2 regions of the Bilophila sp. T19-St14 genome follow, and region 1 is predicted to be linked to the other one. Evidence: predicted binding sites of a transcription regulator. Region 1 holds the regulator's gene; the other holds the start of a gene.
The links. The regulator sigma-54, encoded in region 1, starts transcription at its own class of promoters, with help from an activator protein. The targets are predictions, from matches to a motif close to CTGGCACGGNNNNTGCTT.

Region 1 (8,100 bases):
TGGTTCTTGGGCTGTCAGTTCCATCCTGAATTTCAGTCCCGCCCGATGAAGCCCCACCCGCTGTTCAAGGACTTCATCCGTGCGTCTTGCATGGCTCGTAAGAAGTAGACTTCCCTCCCATAATGCTTATTCCTTTGCGGTCATTCCGGTGATAAAACCGGAATGACCGCAAGGCCGTCTCCTAGCGAGAACTCCTTTTACCGTTAAGGAATGCCCATGATGACATCGGACGAGCTCTATAGCCAGCTTCGGAAGGAGCACTTTATTTTTGCGGGCCCCTGCGCTCTGGAAAGCTTTGAATTGGCGCTGGACACGGCGCACGCCGTAGCCGAAGCCAGCAGGGAAGCCGGATTGTTTGCCGTCTTCAAGAGTTCGTGGGATAAGGCCAACAGAACGTCTGGGAAAGGCTTCCGTGGCCCGGGCTTGGCTAAAGGCATGGAATGGCTGGCTCGGATCAAGGAGGAAACGGGGCTGCCCGTCGTGACGGACATCCATCTGCCCGAACAGGCCGGGCCTGTCGGTGAGGTGGCGGATATCCTTCAGATCCCCGCTTTTTTGTGCCGCCAGACGGATCTGCTCTTGGCGGCGGCACGGACGGGCCGCGTCGTCAACGTCAAAAAAGGCCAGTTTGTAGCCCCGTGGGATATGGGCCCCGTGCGCGATAAAGTGGTCGGGGCTGGCAATGACCGTGTCCTTCTGACGGAGCGAGGCTCCTCTTTCGGATACAATAACCTCGTGGTCGATTTTCGTTCCATACCCATCATGCGTGCGCTGGGCGTCCCGGTAATCTTTGACGCGACACATTCCGTTCAGCTCCCCGGCGGGCAAGGCAGCTGCTCCGGTGGTGAACGGCATCACGTGCCCACACTGGCCCGTGCCGCTGCGGGGGCTGGGGCAGACGGTATTTTTATGGAATGCCACCCGGATCCCGACAAAGCCCTGTGCGACGGCCCCAACAGTTGGCCCGTGGCCAAGCTTCCGGCGCTCTTGAAGCAACTTTCAGCCATATGGAACATTCCTTATGACTTGTAATACCCTTTATTCCGATGGGACCGGAAGATCCGGCCAATCCCCCACTCCACGGCACGAATCGCTTGAAAGCCTCGCCAAACGCATCCGTCTTCTTGTCTTGGATGTGGACGGTGTCATGACGGACGGCGGCCTTTACTATGACGCTCACGGGCTGGCCATGAAGAGGTTCCATGTCCTTGACGGGATCGGCATCCGGCTGGCCAAAACAGCGGGGATTGAAGTCGCCGTCCTTTCCGGCATGGATGTGCCCTGCGTCGTGAGACGGCTTGAAGTCCTTGGCGTGACCGAGTATCACGGCGGATCCGACAACAAATGTACTATCCTTGACGGGATGCGTAAACGGATGTCCCTTGAGTGGCACGAAATCGCCTACCTTGGGGATGATTGGGTCGATCTTGCACCGATGTCTCGTGTGGGGCTGCCCGCCGCCGTTGCGAATGCCATGCCGGACGTCAAAAAACTGGCGAAATTCGTAACCCAAAAAGAAGGCGGATGCGGCGCCGTCCGGGAATTTGTCGATTTGTTGTTGACTTGCCAAGGGAAACGTGACGCTCTGCTTGAGCATTGGATGCGTCTGGAATGAAACGGTCACGAATCCTGCTTATTGCCGCTCTGGCGGCACTTCTCGCTGGAGGTTGGTATGTCGCGAAGCGTGGCGGGGAAACAACGCTGATCGGCAGGCTGCTTGATGTCGCCAACAAGGGCGGCATCAAGTCTCTTGACGGGGCGAAACTGCAAGACAACGCCACACAACCCGGCAACCCGCTTGAGGAAGTGGCTGGACTAGCCATTAAGGGGATCAACCTCTTCCAAGGAAATAAAGGATTGGAACTGTGGCGTCTCAAAGCGAGCTGGGCCCATATGTCCCAAAACGGCGATACGATCGATGTGGACAAGCCCGTCGTCCGTTATGCGCTCGGTGAAGGTTCCGCAAGCAACCCTGACGATGATGTTCTTGATGTGCAGGCCCAGTTTGGAAAAATCACCGACAACCAGCGATTCCTCACGCTTTGGGATGATGTCGTCATCACTCGTTATGATGAAGTCATCACCAGTTCGCGCATGAACTACGATGCCAATAAGCGCCTTATGACCTTTCCAGAAGGTGCTGTGTTTGAAAGTCCCACGGCATCCGGGACGGCCACCCTTCTTGCTTGGGATCTTGCTGCCAATGAAGTACATGGTTCGGAAGGCGTACTGGTCGTACTCAAGCCCCGCCCCGATGCCACAAACGTCAATGCCGTACCTTCTCCGCATGAAACGCAGGCCAATCCCCAGCAAGAATTACCTCAACCTGCAAAGAAATAAGCCGCTATAGCTTCAATGGGTTACGGCTAGGAAAACATTATGAAAAAAAAATTTTTAGGTATAACCACACTGAGTTTAAGCCTGCTCTGCTCTGCCCCGCTGTGGGCAGCGCCGGTGACGCCGCCAAAGCCCGCCAAAAATGTTGAAACACGGATCACCTCCGATCAGCTGACCTATATTGCTGAAAAACAGCTCGTCATCTTTGACAAAAACGTCCATGTAGTCCGACCGGATATTGAAATATGGGCCAGCAGGATCACGGTTTATTTGAAGCCGCCCAAAGGGGACGCACAGAAGAAAGAAAACGAAAAAGGCGGTATGCCTGCCGGAATGGCCGCCGGTGATGTAGATCGTATCGTCGCCGAACGGAATGTGCGCATGAAAAGCGAAAACCGCAACGGCACTTGCGCGAAAGCGACCTATACGATGGACGACGGCGTCCTTCTCATGGAAGGCGATCCCCGTCTGACCGACGGGGAAAATACGGTTACTGGGGAGACCATCAAATATTTTACGGAAGAAAACCGTAGTGAAGTCATGGGCGGCTCCAAGAAGCGCGTCGAAGCGGTCTTTTCCGGCTCTAAAAGCTCCAGCCCGATTCGGGGGAACCGCTGATGGCCCGACTGTCTGGAGTTGATTTACGTAAATGGTACGGCCAACGCGAGGTCGTGCGCGGCGTTTCCCCCGAAGTGAACCAAGGGGAAATTGTTGGTCTGCTCGGCCCGAATGGGGCGGGTAAAACTACTTCGTTCTATATGCTGACCGGGATCATCAAGCCGTCTTCAGGTCGGGTTCTCCTTGAAGATCAGGATATTGGCACTTGGCCGCTCCATGAGCGCGCACGTGTGGGCATTTCCTACCTCCCGCAGGAAAGTTCCGTCTTCAGAAAACTTACGGTGCGTCAAAACCTTCAGATTATTCTGGAGCATACGGGCCTTTCCCGCAAGGAGCAGAAAGAAAGGGCGGATATCTTGCTTGAAGATTTCGGCCTCACCCGGCTGGAAAAATCCCACGCTATGCACCTGTCCGGTGGGGAACGCCGACGCTTGGAAATCGCCCGTGCGCTTATTCGGGAACCGAAATTCGTCCTGCTCGACGAGCCGTTTGCCGGGATTGACCCCCTTGCGGTGGGCGATATTCAAGGTTTGGTACGCGCCTTGCGCGATCGCGGGATCGGAGTTCTCATCTCTGACCACAACGTCCGTGAAACTCTGACGATTTGCGACCGGGCCTATCTCATGGTGCAAGGGCAGGTCGTTCTTTCCGGGACACCGGAAACCATTGTCAATAATGAACAGGCTCGGAGCGTCTATCTTGGAGAAGGGTTCTCGCTCTGAGGCTCCGTAGCTCGCCATTCTTTGTAATGATAAAAAAAGATCGTGTACTCCGGTACCGATCTTTTTTTCTGGGGAAAATACAATAACCAGTTTTTTTCTCATTTCTTTTTTATCAAATAACCACCTACAAGAAAAGAACAGAAGAAAAAAGCATCCCTGTTCTTGCAACATCCCTGAGCATGTGGCATAATCCCTGCATGTGAGGCATAAAGATGCTCGGTTGCTCTTGGCCTGACGGGTACCGTCGGTTCCCCTCCTCTTTTAAGGTGTTCCTGCGGGTTGGACAGACTCTTATGACAACGGGATATTTGCATGGCATTGGAACTCAGACAGCAGCTTAAGCTTTCACAACAGCTGGTGATGACACCACAATTGCAGCAGGCTATCCGCCTATTGCAGCTATCCCGCTTGGAGCTTGTGGAAACGGTTCAGCGGGAGTTGCTGGAAAACCCGTTTCTCGAAGAAATACAGGATGAGCCCTCCAACGAGCCCCCCGCAGAAGTCCGCCCCGAATCCCCACGCGATGAGCCTACATACGATCGGGAAGTGGCCCGCTCCGAAGACTGGGAAGACTATCTCGGAGAATTCGCAAGTACCCCGCAGCAAGTCCAGCCCAGAGACTATGAGCTCCCCGAAGAAATGAGTTCTCTGGAAGCCAGATATGCCTCCAGTCCCACGCTTGAAAGCCACCTTATGTGGCAGCTCCGCCTTTCCTCCCTTACTGACGATCAGAAAGAACTCGGTGAAATCATTATCGGAAATCTTTCTTCTTCCGGCTACCTTCAAGCATCCCTTGAAGAAATGGCGGAGATGGCACGGGCGGATTTTGCTGGCGAGGCTTCAACCGACGAAACGAAAGACAAGGCATGGCCTACAGTCGAAGAGGTGGAAACGGTTCTTAAGGCCATCCAGTTATTTGATCCGGTGGGTGTCGCCGCCCGAACGCCTCAAGAATGCCTCCTCATCCAGATAAAGGCTTTAGGATATGATAGGGATCAGGTCCTTGTCGATCTCGTGCGCGATCACCTTGAGGATCTGGAGGCCCACAGATACAAGCCCCTGCTCCGCAAGTTCCGGCTGGATATGGATGAACTCAAGGAATATCTGGATATCATCCAGTCCCTTGATCCCATGCCCGGAGCGAGTTTTGGTGAAGGCGTGTCCACTTATGTCAGCCCTGATGTCTTTGTATACAAGGTGGACGGGGAATTCCTCATTGTCCTCAATGAGGACGGACTGCCGAATCTGCACTTGAGCCCCGTGTATGATAATGCATCGGAAAACGCGTCCAGCAAGGAAAAAGAATACTTCAACGAAAAAATCCGTTCCGCGGCGTGGCTTATCAAAAGCCTGCACCAACGGCAGCGGACATTGTACAAAGTTGTCGAAAGTATTGTAAAACATCAGCGCGGCTTTTTTGAGGAAGGGATCAGCAAGTTCAAGCCGCTTATCCTGAAAGACATCGCCGACGATATCAACATGCACGAATCCACGGTCAGCCGCATCACGACCAATAAGTATGTGGCAACCCCCTTTGGCGTGTACGAACTCAAGTTCTTCTTCAACAGCGCGCTGGAATTGGATGACGGAAGCCAAGTGGGTTCGGAGAGCGTCAAGGCGCTCATCAAAAAGTGCATCAGTGAAGAAGATCCTAAAAATCCCCTCTCGGATGAACGCATCGGTGAAATTCTCAAGGAACACTTAAAGGTGAATATAGCCCGGAGAACGGTAGCCAAGTACCGGATGGCAATGGATATTCCGTCATCATCCAGAAGGAAGGCCCATTTTTAGCCGTTCGAGGCCGCTTGAGAGGCCTTGACAGGACCTCAAAAAGGTTGTTGTAAAGGAATCATGCCTGACAAAGCAATGTCCGTTGCGGATATCTTGGTATTCGTTGTGCGGACTGGTTAGCAGCCAAAGGAGGCTTCATGCACATTTCCTTTACTTTCAAGAATTTCGAGCCGTCTGAACATTTGCGTAAGTATGCCCGTCGCCGTATGGAGAAGTTGGGAAGGTTCTTCGGCAAGAACCCCGCTCTTGATGCGCAGGTAAATATGGCGGTCGACAAGTTCCGCCAGCGCGTTGAAGTTCAGCTTACCGGTGACGGCATCAATATTGCCGCCAGCGAAGCCTCGGAAGATATGTACGCCTCCATCGACCTCGTTCTTGATAAGCTGGAAGCTCAGGTCAAGAAGTTTGTTTCCCGGAACAAGGAAATCCATCGGAAGGGGCGCGCCAATGATATTGACGTGTATACGTTTGAAGTAACGGAAGAGGATGGTGAACGCACGATTACGGGGCGCGACCATTTTTCTCCCAAGCCCATGAGTCCCGACGAAGCGGCCATGCAGCTTGATGCAAATGACTTTGAATTCCTCACTTTCCTAAATTCGGAAAATGATCGCATCAATGTCATCTATCGGCGTAAGAACGGTAACCTTGGATTGATAGATCCTATTTTCTAGGGCTTGTGCCGATACGATAAAGTAATTTCAACAAGCCCGCCCGGAGAGTATCACCGGGCGGGCTTCCTGTTACTACGGAAGCACTCATGACGGATCAGCCTCTCCTTCCTAACCATGTCGCGACAAAGTCGATGAACCCTACTCCCGAAGGCCCCAAAGCGAATGCTGATAAGCCGATCTTTATCATCACCGGGCTCTCCGGTGCGGGCAAAAGTACTGTACTTCATGTCTTTGAGGACATGCGCCTGTTCACGGCGGACGGGGTGCCGCCAGAGCTCATGCCGGAGATGGTGCGCCTTCTACAGAGTTCCTCAGTTGAGCCTTCTCATGGCATAGCTCTTGGTTTCGATCAGCGGCGCAGCGAGTTTATGGCTGAACTCGATCAGGCGCTGCATCGGCTGTCCGGTATGGGGTTCCGCACGAAGATCCTTTATCTGGAAGCAGATCCAGCCGTTATTATGCGGCGCTACGCCACAACTCGCCGTCCCCATCCGCTTGAACGGGAAGGCGTCGGCTTGGAACAGGCCGTGCGCGAAGAAATGGAACGCCTTGCTTCCGTTCGGGAAATCGCCGATAATGTCATCGATACCTCTTCCTTTTCCATCCACGACTTGCGGCGGAGCATTCAACGCAAATGGAACAGCACCCAAGAACGCCTTCACACCATCAAGGTCAATCTGATTTCCTTCGGGTTCAAATACGGCGTTCCCCGCGAAGCGGATCTTGTCTTTGATCTGCGTTTTCTCCCCAATCCCTACTTCGTCGAAGCGTTGCGCCCGCAGACGGGAAAAGAGAGCGCCATTGCCGAATATGTTTTCAGTGAACCTTCAGGTAAAGAATTTAAAAAACGGCTTATTGATTTTTTATCTTTTCTTTTGCCCCTTTATGATGCTGAAGGACGTTACCGTATTACGGTAGCCTTAGGATGTACGGGAGGGAAACACCGCTCCGTGGCGATGACAGAAGCCCTTATGCGGGCCCTCAAACGGCAAGACTATGCTGTTTCCGTGGAGCATCGGCATATGGAGCTTGGCTGATCCGCTCACTTCTGAGGTTTGCTTTTTCCGCTTCGAGGCATTAGAGATACAGCCTGTCATACACATCAATGCCATAGGGAATATGAACATGCTGCCTCTTGAAACCCTCGGAGCGTTTTTTGTTGCTGCCATAGTAATGGGATTAGCCCCCGGCCCCGATAATATTTTCGTTTTAACCCAGTCCGCCCTGTATGGCTTTCGGGCCGGCATCATGACCACGTTAGGGCTGATGACCGGGCTTTTCGGGCATACGGCAGCCGTAGCCCTCGGCGTTGCGGCACTGTTCCAGACATCCGAGATGGCCTTTACTGTCTTGAAATGTGCAGGGGCGGCCTACCTGCTGTATCTGGCATGGCTTTCCTTCCGCAGCGGCGCATCTAGGGCATGGCTTGAACAAAGCACCTTTCCCGGCTACTGGGCCTTGTATCGGCGGGGTGTGATCATGAACATTACCAACCCCAAGGTTACGCTTTTCTTCCTCGCCTTCCTTCCGCAATTCGCCAAACCGGAACTTGGAAATGTCCCGTTTCAGCTCATCACTCTTGGCCTCCTCTTTCAGCTCGCTACACTAATCGTCTTCGGAGGCGTTTCGTTCCTTGGCGGCAGGCTTGCCGAGTGGTTCAACGCCTCCATCCGGGGGCAAATCATCCTCAACCGGATCACCGCATGCATCTTCACCGCATTGGCGCTCCTGCTCATCTTCTCCTCCAGATGACAGAAAGCCCCGTCATACGGGGCTTTTCTTTTTGGCTCTGTCATAGTACATGGTTGTCTTGTTTCAGCAATATATTGAAAAATATATGCTTTTCCTTCAATCTTTCTGCTGGTGGGCTCTGTGATTGGGGGATTTTATTGGTTATTTCTTTGAAATTTCAAGGAAATAAAGCATCAACCGTTTTCTATGACACAGCCTTCTTTTTT
Region 2 (8,100 bases), 410 kb from region 1:
CACCGCCATCGTCAGCCAGAGCGGGGCCTTCCTTCTGAACCGGTTCAGCCAGACGCCGGAAATGAGCCCGTCCTACCTCATTTCAATGGGCAACCAGACAGATCTCACACTTGGGGACATGATGCGCCACTTCATGGACTCCCAAGAGGTGGACGTCATCGCCGTCTACGCGGAAGGCTTTAAGGATCTCGACGGGCTCCAGTTTGCGGAAGCCGTGCGCGAGGCCATACGGCGCGACAAGCAAGTGATTTTCTACAAGGCCGGGCGGACGCCCGAAGGCAAGACGGCGACCAGCGGACACACGGCATCCCTCGCCGGGGACTACATGGTCTGCGAAAGCTGCATCCGGCAGGCGGGCGCAATCATGGCCCGCAGCTTCACGGAATTCCAAGATCTGATTCTTCTGGCGGAAACCTTCACCAACGCGACCATCCGGGGCAAACGGCTCGGCGCGGTCAGCGGCGCGGGGTTCGAGGCCGTGGGCATGGCGGATTCGCTCCAATCCGACGAGTACAGCATGTCCCTCGGTACGTATTCCGAAACCACCCGGCTGGCCATGAAACGGCTCATCGCCTCAAAAGGGCTGGAAAAGCTGGTTCCGATCAAGAACCCCCTCGACATCAACCCCGGCGCGGACGACGAAGTCCATGCCTACATGGCCGAGCTGCTGCTCAACGACGAAAACATCGACGCCGTCGTCATCGGCCTTGATCCCCTTTCACCGGTCACGCATTCGCTTGCCGAAACGGACATCGACGCCTTCCACATGGATGCCCCGGACGGCATTTTGACGCTGCTTTCCGATGTCCGTTCCCGTACTTCCAAGCCTATGGTCGCGGTTATGGACGGCGGCGAGAAGTTTGAACCGCTCCGCAAGGCCCTCCGTGAGCGGGGCATCCCCGTCTTCCCCGTATGCGACAGGGCCGTCGCCGCACTTTCCCTTTATCTGGAGTCCCGTTTGGCCGCCGAGGGCCTCAAGCATGCTTCGTATTGTTTGTTGAGGTAGATGAAAAACCGACGGAAAGGGAGGGGGAAACCTTTTGCAGAGGCTGTGTTATAAAATGGTTGATGCTTTTTTCCTTGAAGCTCCAAAGGGATAACGGAAAAATGCCTTAGCCGTGGAGCCACTGTTTCCCCCTGCGTACAAGAAAACCCAACCGTTGTGATTGCAGAACCTTTTCAGGCCGCATTGCTACAGAAAAACCGATAAATAGGCAGAACCCCAAAAAAGATTCAGGGACATCGCTCCCCATGTACACAGGGAAATATATGTGGCTAACGGCACGTCCATCCCCCTCACGCATTGCCACTGCGTACAGGGAAATCCCATGCGCGGGCAGATCCGCCTCGGAACCTAGGTCGTGTCGTCAACCAGATATAATCTATTGAAACTATTTAACCATTTTTCAAGTTGCAGAAGTTGTTTTAAATAATTTCAAACAATTATATGTAACACAACGACACAACCCAAACTCTGCTCCCCTGTGCACAGAAAAACTACCAGAGCCAGATCGGGTGGGGGATAAAATGGGCACTTTTCCCCGGTGCGCAGGAAAAAAACGTTCCGAAACGGGCAAGGAACGTACTGTGCTCACTACTCCCCTGTACACAGGCCCCCGACCGTCTTGTACGCCTCCTGCGTCCGCGACACTACTCCCCCGGTGCACTGGAAAACCTGTCAAAAAGGATTCGATAAAGTCAAAAATCTTTGAAGAGGAAGGGGTGGGGTTTGGGGAGGGGGAGGAGAAACTTTCTCTAGAAAGTTTCTCCTCCCCCTCCCCAATATTCCTCTAACCTCCCCTCTTTTCTATCATGGCGTTTCCCTGAACCGTTCGCGTATGATGGCGGAAAAAGGAGAATCCCATGCCCGTCACATCCGCACTCGGCAATCAGGCGAAACTGCTCTGGCAGTTCCTTGGTTTCTTCCAGAAACCCTACATGCGGTTCCTGCACGCAATCATCGCCGCCTTGGTTATCCTGCAAATCCTGAGCAGCTTCGCCATGCATATGCTTCCGTCCGGGCAGATCAATCCCGCCCTCAGCAGTTGGCTGGCCTCGTGGTATCATATCCTGTCAGGCCTGCTCGTTGTCATCGTCAGCCTGCTGCTTGCGGCGGACAGCCTCACGAAGCGCGGCTTTCATTACTTCTTCCCCTACCTCTGGGGCGATACGGAACAACTCAAAAAAGACGTTCAGGCCAGCTTGCGCTTCAAGATGGTTCCGCCGCGCCCGAAGGGGTTGGCAACCACCGTGCAGGGGCTTGGGCTCGGCGCCCTGCTGCTCGTCGTGCTGAGCGGCCTGATCTGGTTCATCCTCTGGCTGAACGGCTCATCGTTCGCGGGGCCGGCGCTGGAAACCCATAAGAACCTGTCATTCCTCATCGAACTCTATTTGATCGGGCACGGCTGCATGGCCCTGCTCCACTTCTTCGTCTGGCAGCGCAAGAGGGCGCGCCAAATGTGATCAGCCCTGTTTCCCGCCCGTACCGGGTGGGGACGGGCCGCTTCTCCCTGCCCAAATGTGATCAGTCCTGCTCCTGCCCGTACCGTTTGAGCTTGGTGTGCAGGGTCTTGCGGGAGATGCCCAGCCGCTTCGCCGCTTCGCTCTTGTTGTCGCCAACACTGTCCAGCATACGGAGGATGGCTTCGCGCTCCACGTCCTCCAGCGTCGCCCCCTCCAGAGGGACGGACAGCGCTGACGGTTCCGTGCCCTCCTCTTGCCCGTACGCCTGCGTTACGGCAAGCGGCAGTTCGCGTTCCGAAACGTAGCTGCCGAACAGCAGCACCACGGCCCGCTCCACCGCGTTCTCCAGCTCGCGGACATTCCCCGGCCACGGGTATTTGACCAGCATGTCCATCGCCTTGGGGGTAAACCCCTTCACATCCTTGCGGTTCCGCTCGCCGAAAACCTTGAGGAAGTGCTCCGCCAAAAGGGGGATGTCCTCGCTCCGCTCCTGAAGGGACGGAACCTGTATGCTGACGACATTGAGCCGATAATACAAATCCTCGCGGAAACGCCCGGCCGCGACCTCATCCAGCAGGTTGCGGTTCGTCGCCGCCACGATGCGCACATCCACCTTGAGGGTGGCGTCGCCTCCCACGCGCTGGATCTCCCGCTGCTGGATGGCCCGCAGGAGCTTGACCTGCATGAGCAGGGAAATTTCACCGATTTCATCCAGAAACAGCGTTCCGCCGTCCGCCTGCAGGAAACGCCCGTCCCGGCGCTTGTCCGCGCCCGTGAAAGCGCCTTTCTCGTGCCCGAACAATTCGGACTCCAGAAGGCTTTCGGTCAGGGCCGCACAGTTCACCGCCACCCACGGGCCGTCCTTGCGCTGGCTCTGGTTGTGGATGGCCCGCGCCACCAGCTCCTTGCCCGTCCCGGACTTGCCGTTGATCAATACCGTCGCCTCCGAAGGGGCCACCGTATGGATCATCTCCAGCATCCTGCGGACGGCAGGGCTGTTTCCCACAATCCCCTCCACCGGGACGGGGAAACGCTCGCCGGGCCGGACGGCCTCGCTGTGTTCCAGCGTTTTGAACAAGGTGGACTTGAGCAGATCGAAGTCGAGGGGTTTGATGAGATAATCCACGGCCCCGGACTTCATGGCCTCCACAGCGGATTCCACGGCGGAATACGCCGTCATGAGCACGACCGGCACAGCCGGGTTGTACTTGCGGATTTCCTTCAAAGCCGTGATGCCGTCCATGTCAGGCATACGGATATCCATCAAGACCACGTCAAAAGGCCGTTCGCATACCCGCGCCACAGCCTCCTTTCCATCCCCCGCAGACGTGACGGCCAGCCCCCAGCGGCCAAGGAGCGCCTCAAGCATCCCGCGATGCCCCGGATCGTCATCCACCACAAGAACCGTATGTGAACCTTTCTCAGCCATGCCACTCCTCAAATGATTCTCGATCAATCGGTATATACAATCCCAACAAAACCTTCCCTTCCGCCACATTATGAACTTCATAAAAAACCGGAAAAACGGAGGGGATTCAACAACATCAAAACGCTTGGGAAAGGAGGGTCGGGGCCGGGGAGGGAAATCTTTCTGAAGGGAGCTCCCCTCCCCCGTTTTTCCCCATCCCCGCCTACGCCACAAACGGAAAACGGAGCTTGAACACCGTACCCTCGCCGGGCGTGCTGGCGACCTCAATCGTGCCGTCGTGCGCTTCCACAATCTTGTGCACGATGGAAAGCCCCAGCCCCGTGCCGCTGGCCTTGGTGGTGAAATAAGGGCTGAAAATATCCGCAAGGCGTTCGGGGGCAATGCCGCACCCCGTATCCGCAACGTCCAGCGCCAACTCGGTGCCTTCCATCCGGGCCCACACCCGCAGCTTACCGCCATCGGGCATGGCCTGTACAGCATTGAGAAACAAATTGAGCAGCACCTGCGTCATGCGATCCCGATCCAGCCGCACGGAAAGCGGAGGCTCCGGCAGTTCGGCCTCAAACCGGATCTTGTGGGCGTCCATATCCGACCGCACCATATCACGGGCCCGCTCCACAAGCTCGTTCAGCGCGACATCGGTCAGGTTCAGCACATCGGGGCGCGCAAAATCGAGGAGGTCGCCCACCACCTTGTCCAGACGGAGCACTTCTTTCGTCATGATGTCGGCCATACGGCTTTCGTCGCTTCCTTCGGGGCTCGCTTCCATGAAGAAACGGGCCAGCCCCTTGATGGCGCTGAGGGGGTTGCGGACTTCGTGGGCGATGCCCGCCGCCATATTGCCGAGGGCCACCAGACGATCCCGCCGCCGCAGTTCACTCTGGAGGCGCCGGATTTCCCCAAGATCGCGCATGATCAAAGCCGTGCCGATGGCTTCGCCTTCCTCGGTCACAATATGCGAGGCGCTGATCGCCAACGGAATCCGGCGTTCACCGATCGTACACCAAGCCTCCTGCTCCCTCGCGGCTTCCTGAGCCGTCCGCCCTTCAAGCACGGCCCATACGCCGGGCAGCAGGTCATGGAGGCCCCGCCCCGTCGCCGCCGTCCGGTGCAGCCCGGTAATATCCTGTGCGGCGGGGTTGATGGATGTAATGCGGTCGTCCATGTCCGTGGAAATGATGCCCACCGGCAGCGTCCGCAGGATTTCCGAAGAAAAGGCCGTCGTTTCCTGCACGAGCTTGCGCGAACGCCGATAGCTCTGGATCAGGAACAGCGTAATCCCCCCTACCAAGCCCACGAAGACGAGGATGCCAAACATGACCGCCATATGCTTTTCATCGGCAGCCTGCGCCTCCTCAAGGGGGGTGAGGTCGTACTCGACGAAAATAACCAGCGATGTGCCCTCGGCAATGCTCTCTTCCAACATGCCGCACGAGCCGCCCATCCCGCGCCTCATCATCCCGTGCCCGCCGCCATGCCTGCGGCGTTCGCCCAGAGGGACGGAAAACTGCTTGTACACTTGGAATACGGGCATCCCACCGGGCAATTCCGTCGTATTCCATTTGACCTGCCGGGCCGGATCGAGCTTTGCCAACACTTCCGGAGGCAGGAAGCTCGTGCCGATGAGCCTGGTATCCGCCGCCATCAGTACCGTCCCGTTGCGGTTGGTGATCACCAGTGAAATGATGTCCGGCTGCTCCCCAACCTTATTGAGCAGATCGCTCAGCACTTCATCAGACCAGTGGTACCCCATGCCAGTCCGCAGCGCACCTTCCAGCGCACTGATGAGCGCCGCCCCTTTTTCAAGGGTCAGTTGGGACGTGAAATCCGATTCGCGTTTGGCGTTGTGCAGCCCGAACACCACAATCCCCGCTGAAAACAGCAAGGCACAGAGCATGACGAACCACGGGAACAGCGTGAGCCACCGGGGCATTTTCTTTAATGACGACATATACACATGAATATCCTTTTGCGGAGCGGCATCCGGCTGACGATACCCGGCTGCCGGATCTTGGGATCCGAATTTTTTTGAGGTACAGCAAAAACCATTCCCGGATTGAAGCCGCTTTCGGCCCCATGCTCCGCAGGTTCCCCGGCGTACCCATCCCGCCTCCGGCTGGGAAGGCATCCATGCTGAAGGCGCCGAAGTTGATGAAGCGTACCTCCCCTGCCTCCGGCTGGGAAGTGTGACGTTTTTACACACTCGGAAACGCGTTGTGGTTCCATTCTACCCACTCACGGGGCCGCCCGTGAAGCGCCGAAGATCGTATTTTTATTTTAACAAATAAAATCCATATATTACAAAACACAATGTACTTTGGCACGCCTGTTGCTATACTCTTGGCAAGCCGTTTGGCTTCAACCTTTCAATCAACACACCATTACTGGAGTACACATTATGAAGACTCGCGCCCTTATCGCCGCTTTTGCCCTTTCCGCCCTCGTCCTCGGTTCCGGCGTATCCGCTTTCGCCTACAACGGGTACCACCACTATGGCAACCACGCCGGGATGTCCGCGCTCTCTCCCGAAAACCAGAACGCCTATGATGCCATGATGAAGGACTATTACAGCCGCGTGTCCCCGATTCAGGACAAGCTGAACGCCAAGGGCATTGAGCTTGACGCCCTGTCCCGCAACCCCAACGCCAAGCCCGAAGCCATCTCCAAGCTCGCCAATGAAGTGGCGGAACTCCACTCCCAGCTCCGTGCCGAACGCATGGCCCTCGGCGACAAGATGGAAAAGGAACTCGGGGTCCAGCCCAGCCGCGGCATGATGGGTTGCGGCATGATGGGCTACCGCCACGGCGGACATCACGGCGGTGGTCATGGCGGACACGGCTGCGGTTACGGTTCCAGCTACAGCTACTAGCCTCCAAGCTCCCGGGGAGGCTTCCTCCCCGGAGCGGCTCCCCCGATACCTTACAGGCGCAGGGGTCGGTTTCCGCCTTCCACCCCAACCGGAACATTTGCGGCCAACCGCTTCACCATATATTCGGCATCATCGCAACGAATTTATGTTTGGCTGTGTTATAAAAAATGGTTGATGCTTTTTTCCTTGAAGCTCCAAAGGGATAACCGGCAAAATGCCTTATCTGTAGCTCCCGCCAAGAGGAAACCCGGAGAAAAAACCTGTATTTTCAATGTACTGCGGAGATGAAACAACCACAAACTATAACAGAGCCTTATGTTTTCCCACACAACCTCTCAAACACCAGCACAGGAGCATATATTATGAAGACCCGCGCCCTTATTGCCGCTTTCGCCCTTTCCGCCATTGTCCTTGGCTCCGGCGTGTCCGCTTTCGCCTACAACGGATATCACAGCTATGGCAGCCACGCCGGGATGCCCGCGTCCTCTCCCGAAAACCAAAGCGCCTATGATGCCATGATGAAGGAGTATTACAGCCGCGTATCCCCGATTCAGGACAAGCTGGACGCCAAGGACATTGAGCTGGAAGCCTTGTCCCGCAACCCCAACGCTAAGCCGGAAGCCATCTCCAAGCTCGCCAACGAAGTGGCGGAACTCCGTTCCCAACTCCGTGCCGAACGCATGGCCCTCGGCGACAGGATGGAAAACGACCGCGGCATGGCGGGCTACGGCATGATGGGCAACGGCAGGAGCTACCACCACGGCGGGCGTCATGGCGGTCATGGCGGACACGGCGGCTACGGTTCCAACTGCAACTACTAGACCTCCGGGTTCCGGGGAACCTTCCCCCCGGAACGGCGCGTCTGATACGCCATCAGGCGCGGGGGCCGCATGAGGGCGGTTTCCGCCTCCCGCCCCAACCAAGGATGTATGCGGCAGGCCGTTCATCATCGTCCCGAATATTTCTTCAACAACCTCACTTCCGCACCAAGGCCAAGGGGGACTGCCTCCCTCGGCCTTGGCGTTTTACGCACGGTTCGTTGCGGTAAGGAAAAGGCATGAACGCATGGAGCCGGGCGCGAAACGCCACGGCAACGGCTTTTATCCCCCGGAGGGGAAGACTCACTTTTTCGGCAAAGCTCACCGTTTCGCCAACAACAGCCAGACCTGCCCCTGATTGTAAATAGCCATGGCCTGGCGGCGGGCTTCTTCACCCTCCCCGGTGTACATGTCGATGCGCCGCAAACGGATCGCTCCGCCGGTATCATGCGCGAAGCCGAGCCCTCTCCTGATGCCCTGCCGCCCCGGAAGCGCGTAGGAAACGATGCCGCCAAGCGGCA

Region 2: AC6I1V_RS03915 (periplasmic heavy metal sensor) is a predicted target of sigma-54. The motif match lies at 6,210-6,227, and genes of this name have one in related genera.

What each region holds. Positions count from the first base shown of each region.
Region 1 is NZ_BAAGFT010000001.1:476,121-484,220, reverse strand. Features, by position in the region: gene pyrG (CTP synthase) at 1-108, shown strand, start outside; gene kdsA (3-deoxy-8-phosphooctulonate synthase) at 211-1,032, shown strand; gene AC6I1V_RS02205 (KdsC family phosphatase) at 1,022-1,615, shown strand; gene lptC (LPS export ABC transporter periplasmic protein LptC) at 1,612-2,340, shown strand; gene AC6I1V_RS02195 (LptA/OstA family protein) at 2,380-2,955, shown strand; gene lptB (LPS export ABC transporter ATP-binding protein) at 2,955-3,677, shown strand; gene rpoN (RNA polymerase factor sigma-54) at 3,990-5,468, shown strand; gene hpf (ribosome hibernation-promoting factor, HPF/YfiA family) at 5,606-6,142, shown strand; gene rapZ (RNase adapter RapZ) at 6,274-7,179, shown strand; gene AC6I1V_RS02170 (LysE family translocator) at 7,268-7,894, shown strand.
Region 2 is NZ_BAAGFT010000001.1:886,695-894,794, forward strand. Features, by position in the region: gene AC6I1V_RS03890 (acetate--CoA ligase family protein) at 1-1,006, shown strand, start outside; gene AC6I1V_RS03895 (cytochrome b/b6 domain-containing protein) at 1,864-2,463, shown strand; gene AC6I1V_RS03900 (sigma 54-interacting transcriptional regulator) at 2,525-3,892, opposite strand; gene AC6I1V_RS03905 (ATP-binding protein) at 4,095-5,843, opposite strand; gene AC6I1V_RS03910 (hypothetical protein) at 5,834-6,082, shown strand; gene AC6I1V_RS03915 (periplasmic heavy metal sensor) at 6,291-6,761, shown strand; gene AC6I1V_RS03920 (periplasmic heavy metal sensor) at 7,124-7,582, shown strand; gene AC6I1V_RS03925 (MltA domain-containing protein) at 7,901-8,100, opposite strand, start outside.